Regions from separate parts of the Agrobacterium sp. rho-8.1 genome, predicted to be linked through region 2. Evidence: predicted binding sites of a transcription regulator. Region 2 holds the regulator's gene; each other region holds the start of a gene.
What was found. The regulator PhoB, encoded in region 2, activates phosphate uptake and scavenging genes when phosphate is short. The targets are predictions, from matches to a motif close to TGTCATNNANCTGTCAT.

Region 1: the regulator PhoB is predicted to act here: its motif matches at 2,220-2,236, upstream of RMR21_RS05385 (bifunctional 2',3'-cyclic-nucleotide 2'-phosphodiesterase/3'-nucleotidase).
Region 3: the regulator PhoB is predicted to act here: its motif matches at 3,403-3,419, upstream of RMR21_RS07530 (UDP-2,3-diacylglucosamine diphosphatase).

Annotation. Positions count from the first base shown of each region.
Region 1 covers NZ_CP192788.1:1,069,451-1,077,529, reverse strand. The annotation lists gene sseA (3-mercaptopyruvate sulfurtransferase) at 1-207, shown strand, start outside; gene RMR21_RS05400 (DUF4344 domain-containing metallopeptidase) at 259-1,149, opposite strand; gene RMR21_RS05395 (DUF1203 domain-containing protein) at 1,294-1,761, shown strand; gene RMR21_RS05390 (PilZ domain-containing protein) at 1,851-2,186, shown strand; gene RMR21_RS05385 (bifunctional 2',3'-cyclic-nucleotide 2'-phosphodiesterase/3'-nucleotidase) at 2,314-4,302, shown strand; gene msrP (protein-methionine-sulfoxide reductase catalytic subunit MsrP) at 4,531-5,472, shown strand; gene msrQ (protein-methionine-sulfoxide reductase heme-binding subunit MsrQ) at 5,475-6,134, shown strand; gene RMR21_RS05370 (ribosomal maturation YjgA family protein) at 6,106-6,516, opposite strand; gene RMR21_RS05365 (DUF817 domain-containing protein) at 6,579-7,451, shown strand; gene RMR21_RS05360 (DUF930 domain-containing protein) at 7,562-8,079, shown strand, end outside.
Region 2 covers NZ_CP192788.1:264,149-272,227, reverse strand. The annotation lists gene argF (ornithine carbamoyltransferase) at 1-32, opposite strand, end outside; gene RMR21_RS01390 (aspartate aminotransferase family protein) at 90-1,286, opposite strand; gene RMR21_RS01385 (GcrA family cell cycle regulator) at 1,723-2,253, shown strand; gene RMR21_RS01380 (DUF7674 family protein) at 2,291-2,701, opposite strand; gene RMR21_RS01375 (DUF6481 family protein) at 2,942-3,331, opposite strand; gene RMR21_RS01370 (hypothetical protein) at 3,370-3,591, opposite strand; gene RMR21_RS01365 (cold-shock protein) at 3,821-4,030, opposite strand; gene phoB (phosphate regulon transcriptional regulator PhoB) at 4,511-5,194, opposite strand; gene phoU (phosphate signaling complex protein PhoU) at 5,226-5,942, opposite strand; gene pstB (phosphate ABC transporter ATP-binding protein PstB) at 6,031-6,846, opposite strand; gene pstA (phosphate ABC transporter permease PstA) at 6,862-8,079, opposite strand, start outside.
Region 3 covers NZ_CP192788.1:1,494,076-1,502,154, forward strand. The annotation lists gene RMR21_RS07515 (ABC transporter ATP-binding protein) at 1-205, opposite strand, end outside; gene RMR21_RS07520 (ABC transporter permease) at 215-1,375, opposite strand; gene dgcA (N-acetyl-D-Glu racemase DgcA) at 1,519-2,502, shown strand; gene RMR21_RS07530 (UDP-2,3-diacylglucosamine diphosphatase) at 2,519-3,349, opposite strand; gene RMR21_RS07535 (NADP-dependent malic enzyme) at 3,566-5,881, shown strand; gene RMR21_RS07540 (DUF2865 domain-containing protein) at 6,001-7,155, shown strand; gene bluB (5,6-dimethylbenzimidazole synthase) at 7,163-7,849, opposite strand; cobalamin riboswitch at 7,922-8,079, opposite strand, start outside.

The sequences.
Region 1 (8,079 bases), 810 kb from region 2:
GGTGTCGGCAAATGGTTTTTGCTTCAGGCTCTTTATTCCGCCTGGCAGGACAACCCGAAAAAGATCACCGTGTCCACCAACACACTCGACCATCCCCGCGCACTTCAGCTTTACCAGATGATGGGTTTCTCGCCCGTCAGCACCTATGAGACATGGGTCGAACCGCTGACGGACACAGAATATCTGGAAATTTCCAGACGTGGGTAACCCGCTTGCCGTTATCCTCTGCCTTTCAGAGGATAACGGTTGAGAATAAACTCATAGCTCCTGCCCCAGGTTTACCGCTGTCGGAATTTCCTGGGCTGGGCCGCTTTCCTTTTCGCTGCCACCGGCGGAAAGATGTCCGGCGATCAGCTCGCCGTGAAACTTTGCGATCTCGTAGCAGTAGGTGATCTCGCGCTTTTCCTCTGACCAGTAGATATCGGGTCGTCCGCAACTGCGCGCCGTCAACTTGACGTCTCCCTTGAGGCGATAGCCGTCGAAGCTACGGGCGATCAGGTCGAGAACCTTGGATTCCTTGACGATGGTCGCGTAGATATCCAGGAACGGATCGCGCACCGGCTCGTAGTTTGCGACAAACTTCGTTGTTCCGGCCTTCGCTACATAAGGCTTCAGCGCCTCGTTCCAGCGAGAAACGGTTTGTGGATAGGCGGTTTCGCAAGCCTTCCAGTCATCCTTTGGAAGCCCCATCATGTCGGCCAGGTCACCATAGCCGCCAGCATCTTTGCCGACCATCAGGCAGGCCATCTGCCGGTCGCGTGTCGTGTTTGGCAACAATGACGAGTGCCGCGGAGTATCGTGCTCCGGCAGGGCTTGCGCCGAGCGGGCCAGATACCAGCTGTCGGTTGCGTTGACGATGGCAGTATCCAGCCACTCTTCGTTTGCTTCGAGCATCATGGTCGCCGCCAGTTGATCGGCGCCGTCTTTTCCGGCTTCCATCTGAGGGAGAGACAAGTCGGATATCAGCATGCGCGAAGCTTCATGGTAGAGGCCGAAAATGGCATTTCCGATCACGAAGTTGACTGTTTGCTGCAATTGCTCGTCGGAAAGATCGTCCAAGGCGGGCGCTGTTTGCGCGTGGGCTGCAGGTGAAATAAGCGAGAAAACGGTGACCAGAGATACGGTGATCAACCTGCGCAGCATGGGCATGAACTTTCCAGAAAGAGGATGTTCGATTGATTGCCACACTCAACGGCACAAGCAATGGGGTGGTTGCCTCCAGAGGCAAGAAACGGGTGGATACACGCATGTTTGAAGAGCATAGCGACAATCGAGCAACGCAAAGGAACCGCTATGACACAGATCGTTTTTACCGCCATGACTGCAGATGAGGCAGATGCCTTCCGCCTCGACAAACTGGATGCCTATGGCCAAAAACCGGAACGCTCGATCGTATCTGGGACCCTTCCCTGCCGGGCCTGCCTCGGGCAGATACGCGACGGCGAAGCCGCGCTTCTGCTGGCCTACCGCCCTTTTCCAAGCCCACAACCCTATGCGGAGACCGGCCCGATCTTCATTCATGCCGAATCATGCGGCGCTTACGCAGCGCGGGAGATATTGCCGCCCATGCTCGACAGCACCGATTATATCGTACGTGGCTACAGCTCCGACAATCGCATCGTCTATGGCACTGGTGCAGTGACCCTGACGAACAAAATTGCCGAGCGTGCCAGCGAGCTTCTGACGAGAGACGACATTGCCTACGTGCATGTTCGCTCGGCGCGCAACAATTGCTATCAATGCAGGATCGAGCGCGCTTAACGTCCCATTCCCGGTCATTTTAAGGAATATTCTAAACGGTCATCAAATCTTCCATGCGATTTTGGCAAGATTGGAACAGGAGGGGAACGATGACCGGCAATCTCAGCATGACAAATAGAGGCGCAAACCGCAGCAAGACCCGCATCTACGGGACGGTTCAATATTTCACTCAAACGGTAGAGGGCCGCGTGGTCGATCTTTCGGCCACCGGCATGGCGCTGGAGCTCGAAGGACCCTTTGCCGTTGCCAAGGGAAGCCGCGTGACCGTGCAAAGCGACGACCTGGGCTTTATCGAGGGAACGGTGCAATGGCAGCAAATGAACCGGCTTGGCCTGCAATTGCAGCTTTCCACCAATACGTTGGCACAGTTCTCCTCCTATTTCCGCTTTTTCCATGAAGAGGTGAAGCCGACCTTAGCAGGATAAAATAATTTACCGGACGGTTTAAAATCCGGGACAAGTCATATGCCCGTCATTTTGATGATGGACTCCTCTGGAATTCGTTTTACGCTGCCGTCATTTCGTACACTCAGAATTTCATCGAGGAGTTTCCATGTCTTCGCTTATCGGCCTTCATCCCATCACGCGACGTTCCCTGCTGGGCGGCATTGCGGCGTCTTCGGCGCTTGTCATGCTGCATCCGTTCGCAGCCCGCGCGCAAGGCAACCAGGCGCATCTGCGCATCATGGAAACGACCGACATTCACGTTCATGTCTTCCCGTATGATTATTATGCAGACAAGCCGAACGACACGCTGGGTCTGGCGCGCACTGCCTCCATCATCGACAGCATCCGCGCAGAAGCCGGAAACTCGATGCTGGTCGATAATGGCGACTTTCTTCAGGGTAACCCGCTGGGCGACTACATCGCCTATGAGCGCGGCATGAAGGCTGGGGACAAGCACCCTGTTATCAACGCCATGAACATACTGGGTTACGATTGCGGCACGTTGGGGAACCACGAGTTCAATTACGGTCTCGATTTCATGTTCAACACGCTGGGCGGGGCTGGTTTTCCTTATGTCTGCGCCAACCTGACGAAAGGCCAGCTCGCGTCAGATCCCAAGAAGGACGATCTCTTTTTCAAGCCCTACGTCATCCTCGACAAGCAGATCAAGGACGGCTCAGGCGCGACCAGCACCGTCAAGGTCGGCATCATTGGCTTCGTACCGCCGCAGATCATGATGTGGGACGCCAAGAACCTCGAGGGCAAGGCACAGACCCGCGACATCGTCGATGCTGCCAAGGCGTGGGTGCCGGTGATGAAGGAACAGGGCGCCGATATCGTCATCGCCCTCTCCCATTCCGGTATCGAAGGCAAGGGCCAGAGCGATCGCATGGAAAATGCCTCGCTCTATCTGGCTGGCGTCAAGGATATCGATGCGGTCTTCACAGGCCACCAGCATCTCGTCTTCCCCGGCCCCAAGACATGGGACGGCATTGAAGGTGCCGATCCGGTCAAGGGCACGCTGATGGGCAAACCCGCCGTCATGGCCGGGTTCTGGGGCTCGCATATGGGGCTCATCGACCTGTTGCTGGAAAAGGACGGCAAAAGCTGGAAGATCGTGGATTTCACTACTGAGGCGCGCCCGATTTCCCACCGCGATGAAAACCGCAAGATCGTCGCGGATGTGAAGGACAAGCCGGAGATCATCGCTGCCGTCAAGACGGATCATGAAGCGGCGCTGGCCTATGTCCGCCGTCCCGTTGGCAAGACATCCGCACCGCTCTACTCCTATTTTGCGCTGGTGGCGGATGATCCCTCCGTGCAGATCGTTTCCAACGCGCAAACCTGGTACATCAAGGATATGCTCAAGGAAGGCCAGTACAAGGATTTGCCGGTGCTTTCGGCGGCAGCTCCGTTCAAGGCAGGCGGTCGTGGCGGCTCGGATTACTACACCGATGTCCCCGCCGGTGACATCGCCATCAAAAACGTGGCCGATCTTTATCTCTACCCCAATACGGTCCAGGCCGTGCTGATCACCGGCGCGCAGGTGAAAGACTGGCTGGAAATGTCGGCCGGCATGTTCAAGACGGTGGAAGCCGGTTCCAAAGACGCACCATTGCTCAACACTGATTTCCCGTCCTACAATTACGATGTCATTGACGGTGTGACCTACCAGATCGATGTTTCCAAGCCGCCGAAATTCGATAAGGACGGCAAAGCGATCAACCCGGAAAGCAACCGTATCGTCAATCTCCAGTTCGGTGGCAAGCCGATCGACCCGGAGCAGAAATTCGTGGTGGCGACCAACAATTATCGCGCCAGCGGTGGCGGCAAGTTCCCCAATATCGGCTCCGACAAGATCATCTTCGTCGCGCCGGATACCAATCGCGATGTCATCGTGCGCTACATCATCGCGCAGGGCACCATCAACCCATCGGCAGACGATAACTGGTCCTTCGCGCCGGTTGCCAACACCACGGCGGTTTTCGAAACCGGACCGAAGGGGCGGCAATTCGCCAAGGATGTAAAGGGCGCAAAGATCGAGGAAGCGGGCGACGGGTCTGAAGGCTTTGCGAAGTTCCGCCTGATCCTCTGATGCCAAAGCAAGAGAGGCGTATTCTGCGTGATATGCCTCTCGCTCTCGCAGATTTTACCGTTCGGTTTGTATTATCTTAGAAGTCCTAGATCTTCGTCGCAAATCCGCCGCGGGACGAGCGCCAGATCATGGCAATATTTTTTCTCGTTACGGAAAACTTTTCTGCCACTCCGCACGTAATGGGTATTGAATAGCTGTTCTTCCGATCTGACTCCGCAGGAGGTTTTCATGCCCGCTTATCATCCGCCCCGCATTCCGTTTTCAGATGTCACGCCCCGCGACGTCTACCTGTCGCGCCGCCATTTCCTTGGCGCTGCTGCGGGTATGGCAGCCTTGGGTTTGACCGGACGCGATGCCATCGCATCGCCGCTGACGGCCAAGCCCGGCGCCTATAAGCTGGATGAAAAGCTGACGCCGCTGGACGCTGTCACGAGCTACAATAACTTCTACGAATTCGGGACGGGCAAATCCGACCCCAAGGAAAATGCCGGAAATTTCAAACCGACACCCTGGACGGTAAAAGTGGACGGGCTTGTCGGCAAACCACAGGAATTCGGCATCGAGGACCTGATGAAATATCCGCTGGAAGAGCGCACCTATCGCATGCGGTGCGTCGAAGGCTGGTCCATGGCCATTCCCTGGATCGGGTTTTCACTCTCGACCCTGCTGGACAAGGTTGAGCCGCTGGGCAGCGCCAAGTTCGTTTCGTTCGAGACGGTTGTCAGACCGGAAGAGATGCCCGGCCAGAGCGGCCTATTCCAGCCGCTGGAATGGCCCTATGTCGAGGGATTGCGCCTGGACGAAGCACGACACCCTCTGACCATCCTTGCCGTGGGCCTCTATGGTGAAACCCTGCCGAACCAGAACGGTGCCCCGATTCGGCTTGTCGTGCCATGGAAATATGGTTTCAAAGGCATCAAGTCGATTGTCCGCATCTCCCTGGTAGAGAAGCAGCCGGAAACGACGTGGAAGAACTCCAATGCCCGTGAGTACGGCTTCTATTCCAACGTCAACCCGAAGGTGGACCATCCGCGCTGGAGTCAGGCGACAGAACAACGCATTGGTGAAGGCGGCTTCTTCAGCACGCAGCGCCGGCCAACGCTGATGTATAATGGCTATGACGACGTTGCGAGCCTTTATACCGGACTGGACCTGAAGGCGAATTATTGACCATGGTGCTTGCCCTTTCGCTCCCGTCACTGCCCAAGCGTTATCAACCCGGAGCGATCTGGGCGCTTTATGCTGTCGGCCTGGCTCCCGGTGTCTGGTACTTTTATCTGGCATCCACCGGCGGGCTGGGCTTCAACCCGGTCAAGGAATTCGAACATCTGCTCGGCATATGGGCGTTGCGCTTCTTATGCCTCGGGCTGGTCGTCACGCCTCTGCGCGATCTGTTCAATATCAATCTCATCGCCTACCGACGGGCGCTGGGCCTGATCGCCTTCTATTACGTTCTGGCCCATTTCGCCGTCTACATCGTGCTCGATCGCGGACTGGTCTTCAGCTCCATTCTTTCGGATGTTCTCAAACGCCCCTACATCATGTTCGGCATGGCGGGGCTCGTGATGCTCATTCCGCTGGCGCTCACCTCCAACCGCTGGTCGATCCGCAGGCTTGGCTCCCGCTGGAACACGTTGCACAAACTCTCCTACTTCATCCTGATCGCTGGCATCCTTCACTTCGTGCTGGCGCGCAAGTCGCTGACATTGGAGCCGGTCTTCTATATATCCGTCATGCTCATCCTGCTCGGCTACCGCTCGATCCGGCCAATGATCATGGCGCGCAAGAGAGCCCGCAAAGCGGCTATGTCTTCCAGAGCCGCGCTTCGATAAGCGCGACCAACACGACGCCAGCGATGTAGCAGCCGATATTCCAAAGCGAGAACACGCGCCCCAGCAGCAGGGCTCCAACCGCTGTTTCCCGAAAGGCATCCAATGCCGGAAAATGAACCAGGCGTATCAGTTCCACAGTTATGGCTACGATGCAGGCCACGACGATCGCGCCAAGCCTGTGTTTGGCTTGAAAAAGGCTCGCGACGAGCAGGTAGATCATAGATCCCCACAAAACCGAGCCGCCATATTTTACAATGATGAATGGCAGGCCGACTTGGTAGCCATAGCGGCGTAACACCAGCCCGACCAAAATGATCCCGCAGGCGAATGCCAGAAGCGCAGGTGGACGGGAATAATAACGACTGTACCGGCTTGCCATCATGATGTTGCTTTATTTCCGATTGTTATAGACATGCAATCTCAACGAGCAGCAGGACGCCGGATGTGAGCACCGAAACCGCCTACCCCGCAAGCCGTCAGTCCTCGCTCGATGCTTTCTTATGCGATGTCCAGCCTTGGGGCGAGTTGAAAGGCGCGAGGCGCTTTATCTTCGAATTTCTCTATTTCGGCATCAAGGAAGCAAGGGCCTGCCTCTTTGCAGGCCTGTTTTTCATCTCGATCTTTCTGGTACCGCGCGAGGGCATTCTCGGCCTGCCCCGCTATGACGTGCTATTGGTGATCGCGCTGGCAATACAATTCTTCATGATCTGGAGCAAATTGGAGACGCTGGACGAAGCAAAGGCCATCTTGATGTTTCATCTCGTAGGTTTTGCGCTTGAGGTGTTCAAGACATCCGGCAGCATCCAGTCCTGGTCATACCCGGACTTCGCCTATACGAAGGTGCTGGGCGTGCCGCTGTTTTCCGGCTTCATGTATGCTGCGGTGGGAAGCTACGTTATCCAAGCGTGGCGGTTGCTGGACGTTCGGATCAAACACCATCCGACCTACTGGATGGCGACCCTGATGGGAATTGCCATCTATCTCAATTTTTTTACCCACCACTACATCGGTGACTATCGCTGGTATATCGCCGCCTGCGCCATAGGCCTCTATGCCCGGGCCACCGTCATCTACCGCCCCTACGATCGCGATCGGAAGATGCCGTTGCTGCTGTCCTTCATCCTGATCGGATTTTTCGTGTGGCTGGCTGAAAACATATCCACCTTCTTCGGTATCTGGAAATATCCCAACCAGTTGGGTGCCTGGTCGGTCGTTCACGTCGGCAAATGGAGCTCGTGGTCACTGCTCGTCATCATGACATTTTCCATCGTCTCGCATCTGAAGCACATCAAAAGCAGGATTTCCGTGCCAGAATGAGTTGATTGGCCGCCATGAGGGAGCCCCGACGCGTTGAACGAAAGCTCAACAGATGGAGCATCGCTCTTTCAGTTCTCGGCCATACTCTCCTCTGCATCGGATGGTACCTCATGCCCTCGCCCTCACCCATTTCCGTCGGTCAAGAAGACAGCATCAACGTGCAAATCGTCAGTTCGGGACCAATAGAAGCGCGGCAAAAGCCGGTTGCGCCAAGTTTAGCCATCGAAGAACGCCCTGACATACCAGATCGCAAAAGCGACCATCCGACAGATTCCGGAAAGATTATCGAGCCGGCCGAAGCAATCACCCCTGAGCCACCTGTCATTCACCATCGAAACGACGAAACGACATTCGTAAAACCTTCCAAGATGCTATCGGAATCCGTTCTTGCAGATCATCGCAGCAGCCAGGCCAGACAAGCGTTGAAACAGCTGGCGCCAGCGGAGCAGGTCGAACAGCTCTGCAATCTGGAGGCAATGGCGCAGGTTGGTGCTTGGAACAAAGAGCTCCGGCCTGACCGGATCGTGGCCTATGCCATGGCCGACACCAAGATATCAGGCAGCGATTTCATTGCTGCCGGAGCGGCGCTGCACAGCAAGCGCGATTGGTATCGACTTGTCTTCCGGTG
Region 2 (8,079 bases):
GAAAGGTCTAGAAAATGCTTTGCTGATGCCATTTCAATATAGTCCCGTTGGTGCAGGCCGCGCTTGGCGCTTGCCTGAACAATGCGCGTTCAAGCGCTTCTTGCCATTTTCGTCGTAAGGCTTTCCGCAGCTCGTTCGAGCCGGGCCAACCCCTCTCGCGCCTCTTCTGCCGTCACGACAAGCGGCGGCAGCAGGCGGATGACATTGTCACCAGCGGGAACGCCCAGAAGCCGCTCTGCGCGAATGGCGTGCAGCAGATCCGATGACGGCACCTTCGCCTTGACGCCGATCAGCAGGCCCTCGCCTCTGATCTCCTCGATCACATCAGGATAGCGATCCTTCAAGGATGCAAGTCCTTGACGAAACACAAGCGTCACATCCCGCACATGCTGGAGGAAGCCCTCGGCCAGAACGATATCCAGCACCGCGTTGCCACAGGCCATCGCCAGCGGGTTGCCGCCGTAGGTCGTACCATGAACGCCAGCCGTCATGCCGGACGCGGCCTCTGCCGTGGCAAGACAAGCGCCGAACGGAAAACCGCCGCCGATACCCTTGGCCACCGCCATGATATCCGGCGTCACGCCCGACCACTCATGCGCAAAGAACTTGCCCGTGCGGCCAACACCGGTCTGCACTTCATCAAAAATCAGCAGCAGGCCATGTTCATCACACAGCGAGCGAAGTTCCCGCAAAAATTCTGGGGTTACAGGGCGAACACCGCCTTCACCCTGAATGGGCTCGATCAGCAACGCTGCCGTTTCCGGTAAGATCGCCGCTTTCAGCGCGTCGAGATCGTTAAACGGCACCTGATCGAAGCCTTCGACCTTCGGGCCGAAACCTTCGATATATTTTTCCTGTCCACCGGCGGCAATCGTTGCCAGCGTGCGCCCATGGAATGCGCCTTCGAAGGTAATGATACGGAATTTTTCCGGATGACCGTGCGTGTAATGATAACGGCGCGCGGTTTTGATGGCGCATTCCAGGGATTCTGCACCCGAATTGGTGAAGAACACCTTGTCCGCAAAAGTTGCATCCGTCAGCCGCTTGGCGAGCACTTCCTGCCCCTCAACCTCGTAGAGATTGGACAGGTGCCACACCTTCTCTGCCTGCGACTTCAAAGCGTCCACCATGTGAGGATGGCTGTGACCAACCGATGTGACCGCTACCCCCGCGCCGAAATCCAGATATCGCTCGCCGTTTTCCGTAACGAGCCAAACGCCCTCTCCTCGTTCAAAGCGCAGAGGAGCTCTGGAAAACGTATCGAACAATGGCGCGGTGTCGGCCATGGCAGTGTCACTCCTTGCGCGAAAGGCGCTCTCATGAGGGCTTACCGGTCATCCCGTGCCTGAAAATCAAAAATGCCGCCTCGCGGCGGCTTCTGGTCGTCTTCCTCTTACGCGATCACTATTGTCACTTCACCTGGCGATGTCAACAAATGTCCGTATTTTCCGGCTTTCTCAAGCCATGGTAGGCAATTTGGGACACCATACGAGGTGTTGCTTTTCTGACTCACAAATGCAGCAAGTTGGGGAAAACCGGAAAATCGATTCCAGATGATTCCCACGACTCTTGTCAGAGAGTCACCCGACGATTAGGTTAATCTTCAATTACTAGACTGCAAGCGGCGGAACTAGTCACCTAAAATCTGGCGGACACTCTGCGCGTGGTTCACTCCACGGCATTAGAGAATGATTCGGCCTGCGCGACAAGCGGAGAAGCGGCATGAACTGGACTGACGAACGCGTTGAGAGACTCAAAAGGTTGTGGGCCGAGGGCCTGAGCGCGAGCCAGATCGCGGCACAACTTGGCGGTGTCAGCCGCAATGCCGTTATCGGCAAAGTCCACCGTCTGAACCTGCCCGGCCGCGCGAAAGCAGGCGGCACAGTTGCTACGTCACGTCCCGCAGCAAAGCGCCCAACGGTCGCGACACCGTCTGCTGCACCCCGCGCCGCAAATACCTTCCAGGCACGTGCTGCGACACCACGTCCAACGGTGCGCACAGCAACGTCGAACGATCAGGATACCGATACAGGCCGGGTTCTTGACTACGCACCGGTCAACACAGCGGTTCTGCCGACATCGCTGCGTCTAACACTGACGGAACTTACGGAACGCACCTGCAAATGGCCGGTCGGCGATCCGCTAAAGGATGACTTCCATTTCTGCGGCTGCGACGCGTCTGAATCCTCGCCTTACTGCAAATTCCACGCAAAGATGGCGTACCAGCCTGTGAGCGAACGCCGCAGAGCCTGAAGGTTCGAGAAACACATTATGATGATAAAAAAGCGGGTCATTGGCCCGCTTTTTTAATGTGTGAAGTGTTGTGATGTCTTCGACGTCGGCACGCTTCGCTCAAAGCGTCTATTATCACTGCTTCGGTGTGATAGGTCAGAATGGTGCGCCACTCTTCTACCTCTTGAGTCGTGATGAGTTCGGGCAAGCGGAGAGGCACCTGTTCATCGTCGGCCAGATGTTCAATGAAGCCAACCGCCGCAGCGGTGTTGATATCTGCGTGTGGAGCTGCAAGACAATAGCGGGCGTAATGCACGATACGCCGGGCTTTCTCTCTTCTGTCGTTTTTCACGCAGTCTTCGAAAAACGGGCGCAGCTCTATCCATGCAGCCATGGGCGACCAGGCGCGTTCGATCTCATCGCGCAGTTCGGGTGCAGCCTCGATGGCCTTACGACGCCAAACGCTCATATCAATTGTCCACCATCATCCCATGAACTCTTATAGAGCGATGAGCTTGACGTTGGACCGAAATATTCAGGAGAAGAATTATGCTGTGCGCAAAAAGCGTCCCAGACAGGGATCTGCCTGAGCGGTGAGCGCTGAGAATGCCGTGTCCGGGTTAGTGCCCTACGCCGCTAGAAGTTTGACAAGGCACCCGGCCAGATCGCAGCCCTTCGATTGAACGGCTGCTTGATCTTGGCGGATGGTTCAGCCTTGACGGGCTTTGCGGTTGGCATAGCGGCGATCGCGCTCTGCCTTGCAAGCGGCTTCGTCTTCGATGACGCGGGCGATGCGGTTTTTGTCGGCCAGCTTACGGGCGTCTTCTTCAGCACTTGCCGCAGCTTCGAGTTCAGCCTGCTTTTCGGCGGCTTCTGCTTCGAGGCGGATTTTTTCGTCGCGTTTTTGCTGGTCGCGTTCAGCCTGGCGCGCTCTGCGGGCCTCGGCAACGGCAATCTGTTCGGCCTGCTTGGCTTCAAGCATGGGTGCCGCAGCTTCCTTGGCTTCGCGATAGGCCTTCAAAAGAGCAGCCTTTGCGTCAGCCGCGGCGCCGCGTTGTTCGGAGACTTCGTTGTTCTTGATGTTTCTAGTGTTTCTCAAATCTCTATTCCAGTTGAGTGGTCATACTGATCCTGCGATCAGGACTTCTTACCACGTTTCGTCGGGGCGGGTGCAGGGTTCAGGCTGTCTTGCAATTCTTTGGCAAGACGCGCTTCGCGCAGTCTGAGCGTCTTTTCTTCACGAGCTTGCGTAATCGAATTCAGTTCGTCAACCGCATGGCCACGCGCAAAAAATTGCGTCTGCGTCGCGCCGAATGCGATCTCTGCCTGTTTGCGAGATTTGCTGTGTGTTTCAGACATGAAATTTCCTTCCTGTCGCGCCGGCCTGAAATCGGGATCGATTTGCTGGAAGTCCGATGCGTGGTGGATCGAGCAGCCTGGAGCCTGTTACGCCATAAAGGCACAGTACCCGAAGCGAGTGCCGCCAAGCAGCACAAAAAAAGGCCAGGCAAAGTGCCTGACCTCGGTTGGTCTCATGCTTTCAACAGTGCCAGTACATCCGTGGTCAAGGGAAAGCAGATCCCGTTATTTAAGCAGCCTGAAGGTTGCAAGCAGACATTTTGCCCGACTTGTTGTCGCGCTCAAGGTCGTAGCTCAGCTTCTGGCCTTCAACGATTTCGCGCATACCTGCACGCTCTACAGCGGAGATGTGTACGAATGCGTCTGTGCCGCCGTTGTCAGGCTGAATGAAGCCGAAGCCCTTGGTGGAGTTAAACCATTTTACTGTGCCTGTGGTCATAATGAACCCTTTCAAAGCATAAGAGATAGATCGCAGAACTGATGCCCTGCGTGCGATTATAGCGATTTTTTTGAAGAAAGGGTTAGTTCAAAACGCGGTGCTAATCGCGCGGCAACCAAAGCTCAGCAAGAAAAATATCGACAACCAATTAATAGAGCCTTCCGGTCGGATAGTCAAACTTTAATTTTCAGATAATTTCAATCAGCCCTTGTCATCATATCAGTGGCCATCCGATATCGTTTGCTTTTGTTGACGATATTGAGCTCTGAAACGTTCGGGTATCCCGGTTGTTTATCACCCCAGATCCACATCTGTCCAACACATCATATCTTCAGCGTAGCTTAAGCGAGGCCCCCACCGGCTTGTGATGAGCCTAGAGCAACCACGCGATCCCATACGTAAACGCACATTGCTGATATGCGTCGATTATGGGCGCGCGCTCTTCGATGCGTCACGTCGCATCTGCCTTCGTCGTAGACGTCAGGCTTCCATCGAATATCCTGCGCCGCGTACGGTGCGGATAACATCCTGCATGCTGGAGAAGTTGAGCGCCTTGCGCAGACGGCCCACATGGACGTCCACCGTGCGTTCATCCACGTAGATGTCGTGCCCCCATACGCCGTCAAGAAGTTGCGAGCGGGAGAAAACGCGGCCGGGCGATACCATCAGGAACTCCAGCAAACGGAACTCGGTAGGTCCCAGGCGCACTTCGCGGGCCTTGCGATGAACGCGGTGGGTTTCGCGATCCAGTTCGATGTCGCCGCATTTCAAAACGGATGACAGGACTTCGGGCCGGGCGCGGCGCAACATGGCCTTGACGCGCGCCATCAGTTCCGGCGTGGAGAACGGCTTGACCACATAGTCATCGGCCCCTGTGGCCAATCCACGCACGCGTTCGCTTTCCTCGCCACGCGCCGTCAGCATGATGATCGGCAGACGTTCCGTTTCAGGGCGCATGCGTAAACGACGGCACAGCTCGATGCCAGAGACACCTGGCAGCATCCAGTCGAGAATGAGCAGATCCGGGGTACGTTCCTGCAAGCGGATTTCCGCCTCGTCACCACGCGGGATCGTGTCCACGTCGTAACCTTCGGATTCGAGATTGTAGCGAAGAAGAACGCTCAACGCCTCTTCATCTTCGACAACTGCTATTTTCGGCACCATGACTAGTGACTCCGCCAGGCTTGTAGGAAATTCACTCGGTGATCGCACCGAGCGTATTGGAACTGTCGTCCTTGGGACGCTCGCCTGCCGGCTGGCTGCCGGTGGCCATGTAGTAGATGGTTTCCGCGATGTTCGTCGCATGGTCGCCCACACGCTCGATGTTCTTGGCGCAGAACAGGAGGTGTGTGCAGGTGGTGATGTTGCGCGGGTCTTCCATCATGTAGGTCAGCAGCTCGCGAAACAGCGAGGTGTACATGGCATCGATTTCCTCGTCGCGTTCGCGGATGGTCTGCGCCTTTTCCGCCGAACGGGTGGAATAGACATCCAGAACGTCCTTCAACTGGACCAAGGCCAGCTCGGACAGATGCTCGAGGCCGCGGGCCAGCTTGCGGGGCACGCCGGTTCCGGCAACCGCGATAACACGCTTGGCGGTGTTTTTGCCAAGGTCGCCCACGCGCTCCAGATCAGCGGCGATGCGCAGCGAACCGATGATTTCGCGAAGGTCAGCCGCCATCGGCTGACGCTTGGCAATGGTCACGATTGCCTTGTCCCCGATTTCGCGTTCGGCGTTGTCGAGGATCGTATCGTCCGAAATGACCTTCTGGGCCAAAGCAGCATCGGAATTGACGAGTGCGCGCACCGCATCGCTGCACATCTGCTCCGCAAGGCCACCCATTTCAGCGATACGGCGGCTGAGGAACTTCAGTTCTTCGTCGTACGCGGACATGATGTGTGAGTTTGTCGGCATGGTCGAATTCTCCAGTTTCGATGCGGCTGGCCGCAAGCTCTGTCGGGCTCAAGCGGTTCGACGCGATGGGTTGCAATCAACGACGGGATCAGCCGAAGCGACCCATGATGTAATCCTGCGTGCGCTGGTCATCCGGGTTGGTGAACATCTTGTCGGTGTCGTTTTCTTCGACGAGGTGGCCCAGATGGAACATCGCAGTGCGCTGTGAAACGCGGGCCGCCTGCTGCATGGAGTGGGTCACGATGACGATGGTGTAGTTGGAGCGAAGCTCGTGGATCAACTCCTCGACCTTGGCCGTCGCAATCGGGTCGAGCGCCGAGCAAGGCTCGTCCATCAGAATGACTTCAGGGCTGACGGCAATCGCGCGGGCGATGCACAGACGCTGTTGCTGACCACCCGAAAGGCCCGTGCCGGACTCCAAAAGGCGATCCTTGGCTTCGTTCCACAGGCCTGCCTTTTGAAGGCTGGCCTCGACGATCTGATCCATATCCGCCTTGTTGCGAGCAAGACCGTGAATGCGCGGGCCGTAAGCGATGTTCTCGTAGATCGACTTCGGAAACGGGTTCGGCTTCTGGAACACCATGCCGACGCGGGCGCGCAGTTCAACCACATCGATGTTGCTGTCGTAGACATCTTCGCCATCGAGTGTGATCTTACCCGTGACGCGGCAACCGTCGATCGTGTCGTTCATGCGGTTCAGCGTCCGCAGGAACGTGGACTTGCCACAGCCCGATGGTCCGATGAGCGCGGTCACGGTGTTTTCGCGGACGTTGAGGTTCACATCGTAGAGCGCCCGTTTGTCGCTGTAGTAGACGGACACGTCCTTGCCGATCATCTTATGAGAAACGTCATTCATTTTCTTGTCCAGCGCCTTTTCCATTGCTGCTTCCGACAACATATTCATCGTTCTAAGCTCCTTCTACCAGCGCCGCTCGAAGCGACGCCGCAAGAGAATTGCGCCAACATTCATGACAACGAGGAACATCAGCAGGATAATGATAGCGCCGGATGTCCGTTCGACAAAGGCGCGCTCTGCCTCGTTTGCCCACATATAGATCTGGACCGGCAAGGCCGTGGATGGGTCCATCGGCGTTGTCGGGTAGTTTGCGACGAAGGCGACCATGCCGATCAACAGCAGGGGAGCGGTTTCGCCCAGAGCATGCGCCAGGCCGATGATGGTGCCGGTCAGAATACCCGGCATGGCCAGCGGCAGAACATGGTGAAAGATCGTCTGCATCTTCGAGGCGCCCAGTCCCAAAGCCGCAGCACGGATCGATGGCGGCACGGCCTTCAGCGCCGCACGGGTGGCGATGATGATCGTCGGCAAGGTCATCAGCGTCAACACGAAGCCACCGACCAGAGATGCCGAGCGCGGAAAGCCCATGAAGTTGATGAAGACCGACAGGCCGAGCAGACCGTACACAATCGATGGCACGGCTGCGAGGTTGTTGATATTCACCTCGATCAGGTCGGTAATGCGGTTCTTGGGCGCGAATTCCTCCAGATAGATCGAGGCTGCCACGCCAATCGGCAGGGACAGCACCAGAACGATCATCATCATGTAGAAGGAGCCGATGAGCGCGACACCCACACCGGCGGCCTCCGGACGGCTCGACGCACCATTCACGAAAATGCCGGTGTTGAACTGTTTGGCGAGTTGGCCGCTTGCGACGAGCTGATCCATCCATTTGACCTGCTGGTCGGAGACGCGGCGGTTGGCCTCTTCGCCGGTCATGTCGAACTGGCCCTTGAAGGCCGAGTCGATATCACCGGACGCCAGCAGCGCGACATTCCGCGTCGTACCGATCACACTGGGATCAGACGTTACGATGTCACGCAACTGGGTGCGTACACTGTCGGATACCATGGTGCCGATGGTGCGTAAGGCTGTGCGGTCGTCCAGCGACACGCCCAGCGCCTTGGCCACCGCGTTGCGCGCCAGAACCGGGTAGTTTGCCGTAACAAGCTTGTTCGGATTGGTGGCGCGTTGATTGTCAGGATCGATGATCTGTTCGGAAAACTCGACCGGAACCGTAATCGTGGTCTGTTGAAACGCCGTGTAGCCTTTGCCCACAACCGACCAGATCAGGAGGAAGAGGAACAGCAGGCCGAAGGAAATCGCGGCAACGCCATAGGT
Region 3 (8,079 bases), 1.2 Mb from region 2:
GAAGCAGGCGCAGAACCGCTCGCATCAAAACGGACTTACCGGCACCAGACGGGCCGATGAAGCCGAGAATTTCGCCTCGGTAGACGTCGAGATCAAGATTATCGAGAACGACCTTGTCGCCAAACGCAACGGTCACGCCCTCAACCGAGAGAATGACTTCCCGCTCTTTCTTGCTGTTGTCTGTCTTTACTGCCTGATCCTGCACAGCCTCTCCTTAAAAATCGATGGCTGCATAGAAGATGGCAAACACGCCATCGACCAGGATCACAACAAAAATGGACTTCACCACGGACGATGTCACGTGCTGGCCGAGCGACTCCGCGCTTCCGCCAACCTTCATGCCCTCGACAGCGGCCACGATGCCGATGATCAGCGCCATGAACGGTGCCTTGATCATGCCGGATGCGATGGTGGAAATTTCCACCGCAGAATGCAGCCGGGAAAGGAACACCTCGAATGTGATGCCGGAATAGAGCAACGAAACGACGGCAGCCCCGAACAGAGCAGCAAAGTTGGCGATAATGGTTAGAAGCGGCAGTGCAATCGTCAGGGCAACGAGGCGTGGAAACACCAGAACGCCGACCGGATTGAGCCCGATGACCTTCAGCGCGTCGATTTCCTCTCGCATTTTCATGGAGCCGATCTCGGCCGTGATCGCGCTTCCTGAGCGACCGGCAATCATGATCGCAGTCAGCAAAACGCCGATTTCACGAAGCTGCAAGATGCCGACCAGGTCGACCACAAACACTTCCGCACCGAAGTAACGCAGCTGAAACGCGCCCTGCTGCGCAATGATCGCGCCGATCAGAAACGACATCAGCAGGATGATGGGCACGGCGCGCACGCCCATATGGTCGATCTGGTTGACGATGGCTGCGGGCGAAACGCCGCGCCCCCGCCCAAGCTTCATCTGTGCACCGCGCACGGCAGAGCCCAGAATATACATGCCCGCTAGAAAATCGGCACCTGCCTGCAAGACGTTTTTGCCGATGGGGTCGAATATCCGCTCAACGATACCTTTTTTGTTCGTTACTTTGGGCGGAAGTGGCGCTTCATCCGGCAAAGCCGAGATAATCTCCTCAGCCCGTTCATTGCCTTCGAATGCGACCTGCGTACCAGCCTGCTCCAGGCGCGAGCGCATGCGACGCAAAAGCCACGCACCCGTCGTATCGATATTCTCGATATCGGAAAGGTCCATCGTGATGGAGCCACCCTTCTCGGATTTTTCAATTTTCTCGATATCGGCCAGCACGGGATGAATGTTGGCATTGCGCCAGGAGCCACTCAAAACATAGCGCGCATTACCACCCTCAGCGTCGTTATCAGCCGAGATGGACGCGGGTTGCGCCTGTTGTTGTGTCTGAAGTTCTTGCATCTTGCTCCAAGCGAATGCAGCTTCTTAAAGATTCTGTAACGATTCATATCGACTGCCGGATCAGCAAGCCACTGCCCTGCGGATGAAAACGGGTGATTTTTCGTCTGTTTACAGGTTTATTCATCACCTCTAAGGCAATTTCCATGCGTCGTTACCTTGAAGCCACAGCAGAGACATTCCCGATTGCCGGAAGTTTCACCATATCGCGCGGCAGCCGAACCGAGATTCATGTCGTGCGCTGCACAATTCATGACGGTGACGCCAAGGGTGTCGGTGAATGTGTGCCTTACGCTCGTTACGGGGAAACCATCGAGGGTGTAATGGCAGATATCCGTGCAGTCGCTGATGCCATGGCAAACGGTCTGGACAGGTACGCATTACAAGACATGATGAAACCGGGTGCGGCGCGCAATGCCGTGGACTGCGCTCTGTGGGACCTAGAGGCAAAGCTTTCGGGTAAAAGCGTCGCAGGGACGATATTGCGTGGAGCCACACGCCCAATCGTGACCGCCTATACGATTTCGCTCGGTGACGCAGACACCATGGCCGCGAAAGCTGCCGAAAACGCACATCGCCCCCTGCTGAAGATCAAGACGGGAACCGAAGACGACGAGGCTCGCCTCCGCGCCGTGCGCGCCGCAGCGCCAAAGGCAACGATCATCATCGACGCCAACGAGGGATGGAGGGACGACAATCTCGAACATCACCTCGCCATCGCGGCAGAACTGGGCATCGCGTTGATCGAGCAGCCGCTGCCCGCCGGCAAGGACCATATGCTCTCACGCATATCGAGGCCCGTTCCGATCTGCGCAGATGAAAGCGTACATCTCACAGCCGATCTGGCATCGCTCCGCGACCGTTACGACGCCATCAACATCAAGCTCGACAAGACCGGTGGCCTGACCGAAGCACTGATCATGAAGCGCGAGGCGGAGCGGCTTGGCTATACCATCATGGTGGGCTGTATGCTCGGTACATCGCTCGGCATGGCGCCCGCTGTGTTGCTGGCGCAGGACACGGCCTTTGCCGATCTCGATGGCCCATTGCTTCTGGCGCGCGATCACGTCCCCGGATTGGTCTACTACGAATCGATTGTCCATCCCCCAGAGCCGCAACTCTGGGGCTGACGGAAACCAGCCTGCTCTAAGCTGCGTATTTGCCGATGAGCTTGGGAAAAGCGACCGGCTCCAGTTCGCCAACCCTGTGCTCTTCGGTCTGTTCATCAGACTTCATCCACGTAATGAGTTCAAACGTGCCATCCATCGTCTCGACGACAGCTGTGCAGCTTTCCACCCAGTCGCCCGTGTTGATGTAGCGGATACCGTCTATATCCTCCATCACCGCATGGTGAATGTGTCCGCAAATGACGCCGTCCACATTGTTGCGGCGTGCTTCATCCGCCACCACGCGCTGGAACTCGCCGATGAAATTGACGGCATGTTTCACCTGAAGCTTCGCCCAGGCTGAGAACGACCAGTAAGGAAGGCCGATACGGCGACGAACTGCTGCCAGCAGAACGTTGATGGCAATCGCAGCATCGTATGCCCAGTCACCCAGATAAGCCAGAAGGCGGGCGTTACGGACCACCATGTCGAACTCGTCGCCGTGAATGACCAGGTATTTCTTACCATCGGCGGCCTCATGGATCATCCGCTCGGCAACCTCGATACCACCGAAATGGGTGCCCGGAAATTCGCGAAGGAATTCGTCGTGATTACCGGGAATATAGACAATGCGCGTTCCCTTTCGGGCCTTGCGCAGAAGCTTCTGGACCACATCGTTACAGCCTTGCGGCCAGTACCAGTTACGGCGCAGGCGCCAGCCATCAATGATGTCGCCGACGAGTATAATGGTCTCGGCTTCATGATGCCGCAGGAAATCCAGCAGGAAATCCGTCTTGGCGGCTTTCGACCCAAGATGCACGTCGGAAATGAAGAGTGTTCTGAACTGTCTGGTTTCGCTTTGCCCGGCCATGGAACTGTTCCCCCTGTACTCGGCAATCTTCATCAATGGAAAAACAGACTCGTGTTTCAGCAAGATGACAACGCAGCCATTCAGCACGCGAAACCGGCGTTTGAGCATAAGCGAAAGTGCTGACTTTGCTTGAAGCAGGTAAAATAAACGGCTGTACGCACAAGCTGATTGTTGTATGCAAAGGCCTCGAAGAAACTTGAAATAAGCGGTGACAGAATGAGTTCTCAGGAAACGGGCAACACGAAAAATACCAACGCCAACGCGGATCTGGAAGAACAGGCGCTTTTCTATCACCGCTATCCGCGTCCCGGAAAACTGGAAATCCAGGCGTCCAAACCGCTCGGCAACCAACGCGATCTGGCGCTTGCCTATTCCCCCGGTGTTGCTGCCCCTTGTCTTGCCATTCACGAAAATCCTGAAATGGCTGCCGAATATACCGCGCGCGCCAATCTCGTCGCCGTCATTTCCAATGGCACCGCAGTTTTAGGCCTCGGCAATATCGGCCCTCTCGCCTCCAAGCCAGTCATGGAAGGCAAAGCGGTTCTGTTCAAGAAATTTGCAGGCATCGACGTCTTCGATATCGAAATCGACGCCCCCGGCATCACTGACATGGTCTCGACCATTTCGGCACTGGAGCCGACCTTTGGCGGTATCAACCTTGAAGACATCAAGGCACCCGAATGTTTCGAAGTGGAGCGTCAGCTTCGCAAAAAAATGAACATCCCGGTATTTCACGACGACCAGCACGGTACCGCTATCATCGTGGCGGCAGCCGTGACCAACGCACTGGAACTGGCGGGAAAAACCATCGGCGATGTCAAAATCGTTGCATCCGGTGCGGGTGCGGCGGCCCTTGCCTGCCTCAATCTGTTGGTCGTGCTGGGCGCAAAACGCGAAAACATCTGGGTTCACGACATCGAGGGGCTCGTCTACGAAGGACGAAACACGTTGATGGACGAGTGGAAAGAGGTCTACGCGCAAAAGACCGACAAGCGCGTTCTCAACGAAACCATTGATGGCGCCGACGTTTTCCTCGGCCTTTCTGCAGCAGGCGTCTTGAAGCCCGAGCTTCTGGCCCGCATGGCGGAAAAGCCGCTCATTCTGGCACTGGCCAATCCCAACCCGGAAATCATGCCGGAACTGGCCCGCACCGCGCGCCCGGACGCCATGATCTGCACCGGCCGCTCGGATTTCCCGAACCAGGTCAATAACGTTCTCTGCTTCCCCTACATCTTCAGGGGTGCACTGGATTGCGGCGCGACAACCATCAACGAAGAAATGAAGATGGCAGCCGTTCACGCGATTGCGGAACTGGCACGCGAGGAAGTCTCGGAAGTCGCAGCGAAAGCCTATAGCGACGAGACACCGATCTTCGGTCCCAACTACCTCATTCCTTCGCCGTTCGACCCTCGCCTCATCCTGCGCATTGCGCCTGCGGTTGCGCGTGCCGCTGCCGCAAGCGGTGTGGCTGCGCGACCCATCACGGATTTCGACGCCTACCTCGACCAGCTCAACCGTTTCGTCTGGCGCTCGGGCTTCATCATGAAACCCATTTTCAACCTGGCGAAGACGGCAGAAAAGAAGCGCATCATCTTTGCTGAAGGCGAAGACGAACGTGTGCTGCGCGCCGCCCAGGTTTTGTTGGAGGAAGGCACAGGGGTACCGATTCTCATCGGTCGTCCGCAGATCATCGAAACACGCCTCAAGCGCTTCGGTCTTCGCATTCGCCCGCACGCGGATTTTGCCGTGGTCAACCCTGAAGACGATCCGCGCTACCGCGAGTATGTCGATGACTACTTTGCTCTGGTCGGTCGCGCCGGCATCAACCCGGAAGCGGCGCGTACCATCGTTCGCACAAACAGCACCGTCATCGGTGCTCTCTCGGTCAAGCGTGGTGAAGCAGATGCACTGATCTGTGGTCTGGAAGGCCGCTTCGACCGCCATCTGCGCGACGTCAACCAGATCATCGGCAAGCGCGAGGGCGCACACACATTCGGCGGTCTCAGCTTGCTCATTACCCAGCAGGGTGCAATCTTCCTCACGGACACCTTCGTCAATTACGACCCAACGTCGGAAGACATCGCGGAGCTGGCAATCCTGGCTTCCAAGGAAATCAAGCGTTTCGGGATAACGCCGAAGATTGCTCTCGTCAGCCACTCGAATTTCGGCTCGCGTGATTCGGAAAGCGCCCGCAAGATGCGCCGCGCGCTTCAACTGGTGCGTGACACCGCGCCGGAACTGGAAATCGATGGCGAAATGCAGGGCGGCTCGGCGCTGTCGGAAATTCTGCGTAAGCGGGCCATGCCCAATAGTGCTCTGTCGGGGGAAGCGAACCTGCTGGTCTTCCCGAACCTGGATTCGGCCAACATCACCCTCGGCGTCGTACGCACCATGACGGAGGGCCTGCATGTCGGCCCTATCCTGTTGGGTTCAGCCATGCCCGTCCACATTTTGTCACCAACGGTGACATCGCGCGGCGTGGTCAACATGGCGGCCCTTGCAACAGTTCAGGCTTCACACCCTTCGGTGTAAGTCCGGGTTAACGCAATTTTGAACTGGCTGTTGCCGCTTTGCGGCACAGCCTTATGTTATCCTGAACGCATACTCATCCCGCGCATTCTGCACGGGATGATCAACAGGATATGGCGTGCATGATTGCGCGCCGGAAACGGACAGACCCATTGATTCCGCGCAGAGGCCGACTGATCGGCGCACTTGTAACGGTTCTGTTCGCTGCACCCGTATCGGTGCAGGCTAATGATATATGCAATGACTTGCGCGCCCAGCTGAACCAACCAACGCGCATCATGGGCAACACCGCGGAAGTGCGCCGTTATGCGAGCGCGCTGGCCCAGCAGAACATCATCATCCGCCGGATCAGGAACGATATGCGCGGCTATGGCTGCTCCTCCGGCAGCGTGATTGTCTATGGAAATCCGAACGCGCAGCTATGCGGCGAAATCGGCGATGCGCTGGCGCAGGCTGAAGCTGAACGCGCCATGATTGCAGAAGACCGCGATCGTATGCTGGCCGCGCAGCAGGCAGACAACGCCCAGAATAGCCGCGAAAACATCATGGCCGCTCTCTATGAAAATGGCTGCTTCGATGAGCAGCCCCCGTCCATCGCCTCGACCGACCCTTCGCAAGACCCCGATATGCGTCACTCCGGAGATCCGTTCAGCCAACCCGATGATTCGGATTACGCCCCCTCGCCGGACATGCCCATGCAAGGTGGCCTGAGAACGCTCTGTGTGCGAACCTGTGACGGCGCGTTCTTCCCGATTTCATCAGATGCGACGCCACTGGATTTCCGCGATCAGGCGGCACAGTGTCAGCGCATGTGCCCAGGCACGCAGACGGAATTGTTCTACCACGCGCTGGAAGGCCAGGAGAGCTCGGACATGGTTTCGGCAAAGACCGGCCAGCCCTATGCGTCCATGCCGACGGCTTTCGCCTACCGCAACAACCCCAGTTCAAGCCGCGCACCGTCCTGCAGCTGCAATATGGCGGCCTATCAGGACCAGATGAAAAAGCAGGATGAACAGGCGAAAGCCCCGCAATCCACCGCCTTGCAGAATGGCTCCAGCAGCATCACCACCATCACGTCACCGAAGAGTGACGCCACGACCAAACCAGCGGACAGCAAGCCAGACGTCAAAGTTGAGGCTGTACCCGTGCCTGAGCGGGATTATGACCCGTCAAAGAACAAGGTTCGCATGGTCGGTCCACAATTCCTGCCCGAGGAGCAAAGCCGCATCGACCTGAAAAATCCCGCACTGGAGGGTGCGCAGCCTCAGCAGCAATAGGACCCCTTCACGTCGCGCCCCAGCGATCTCGAAACACCAGTTCGTCCAGCGGCAGACGCTGACGCCAGCCTTTCACCGCCAGTTCCGGCTCGCCATAGAGCGTCTCGACATGACCGACGCACAGCCATGCGACGATTTCGATGTGCGGCGGTATATCGAGGATACCGCGGATATCATCGTCGTGGAAGATACTGACCCATCCCACACCAACGCCCTCAGCGCGCGCCGCCAGCCATAGGTTCTGGACGGCGCAAACGGTAGAATACACATCCATGCGCGGATTATGTGTGCGACCCAGAACGACATCCCCTCCACGCGTCGGATCGCAGGTCACGCAGATCGACAGCGGCGCCTTGCGTATACCTTCCAGCTTCAGGTTGCGGTAAAGCGCCCGCTGCTCCTGCCCGAACATTTCAGAAGCTTCTGCATTGGCACGCGAAAAGGCCTCCCACGCGCGTTGCTTCACCTTCCCATCTGTGACCAGCGTGAAATTCCATGGCTGCATGAACCCGACTGACGGCGCGGCATGTGCAGCTTTCAACAAATTGCCGATCAATTCGTCCGATAGAGGGTTCGGTAGAAACTGGTCACGCACATCGCGTCGCGTTTCGATGGCGCGGTAGACGGCTTGCTTGTCGGCATCGGAAAATTCCTGAGCTGGCGCCAGCGCGTGTTCGAACTCGTCGTGTGGCATCGTCTATCCCCAACAATGCAGCGCGGGCCGTGGCGCGGCCCAGCACATCAAAACCTGCCGCCGTCCATGCGGTTCGGTCTATCGCATCAGGCCGGTCTTCTGACTTGGGTTCAACCGCATGTCACCGCCTTCCCGATCATCTCAGTGGCGTATGGTCACACGCGTCCACCTTACAGCGTTGGGCACGTCACGGATTTTCACCGCATTCCCGATTCTCCTGCCCAAAGGCA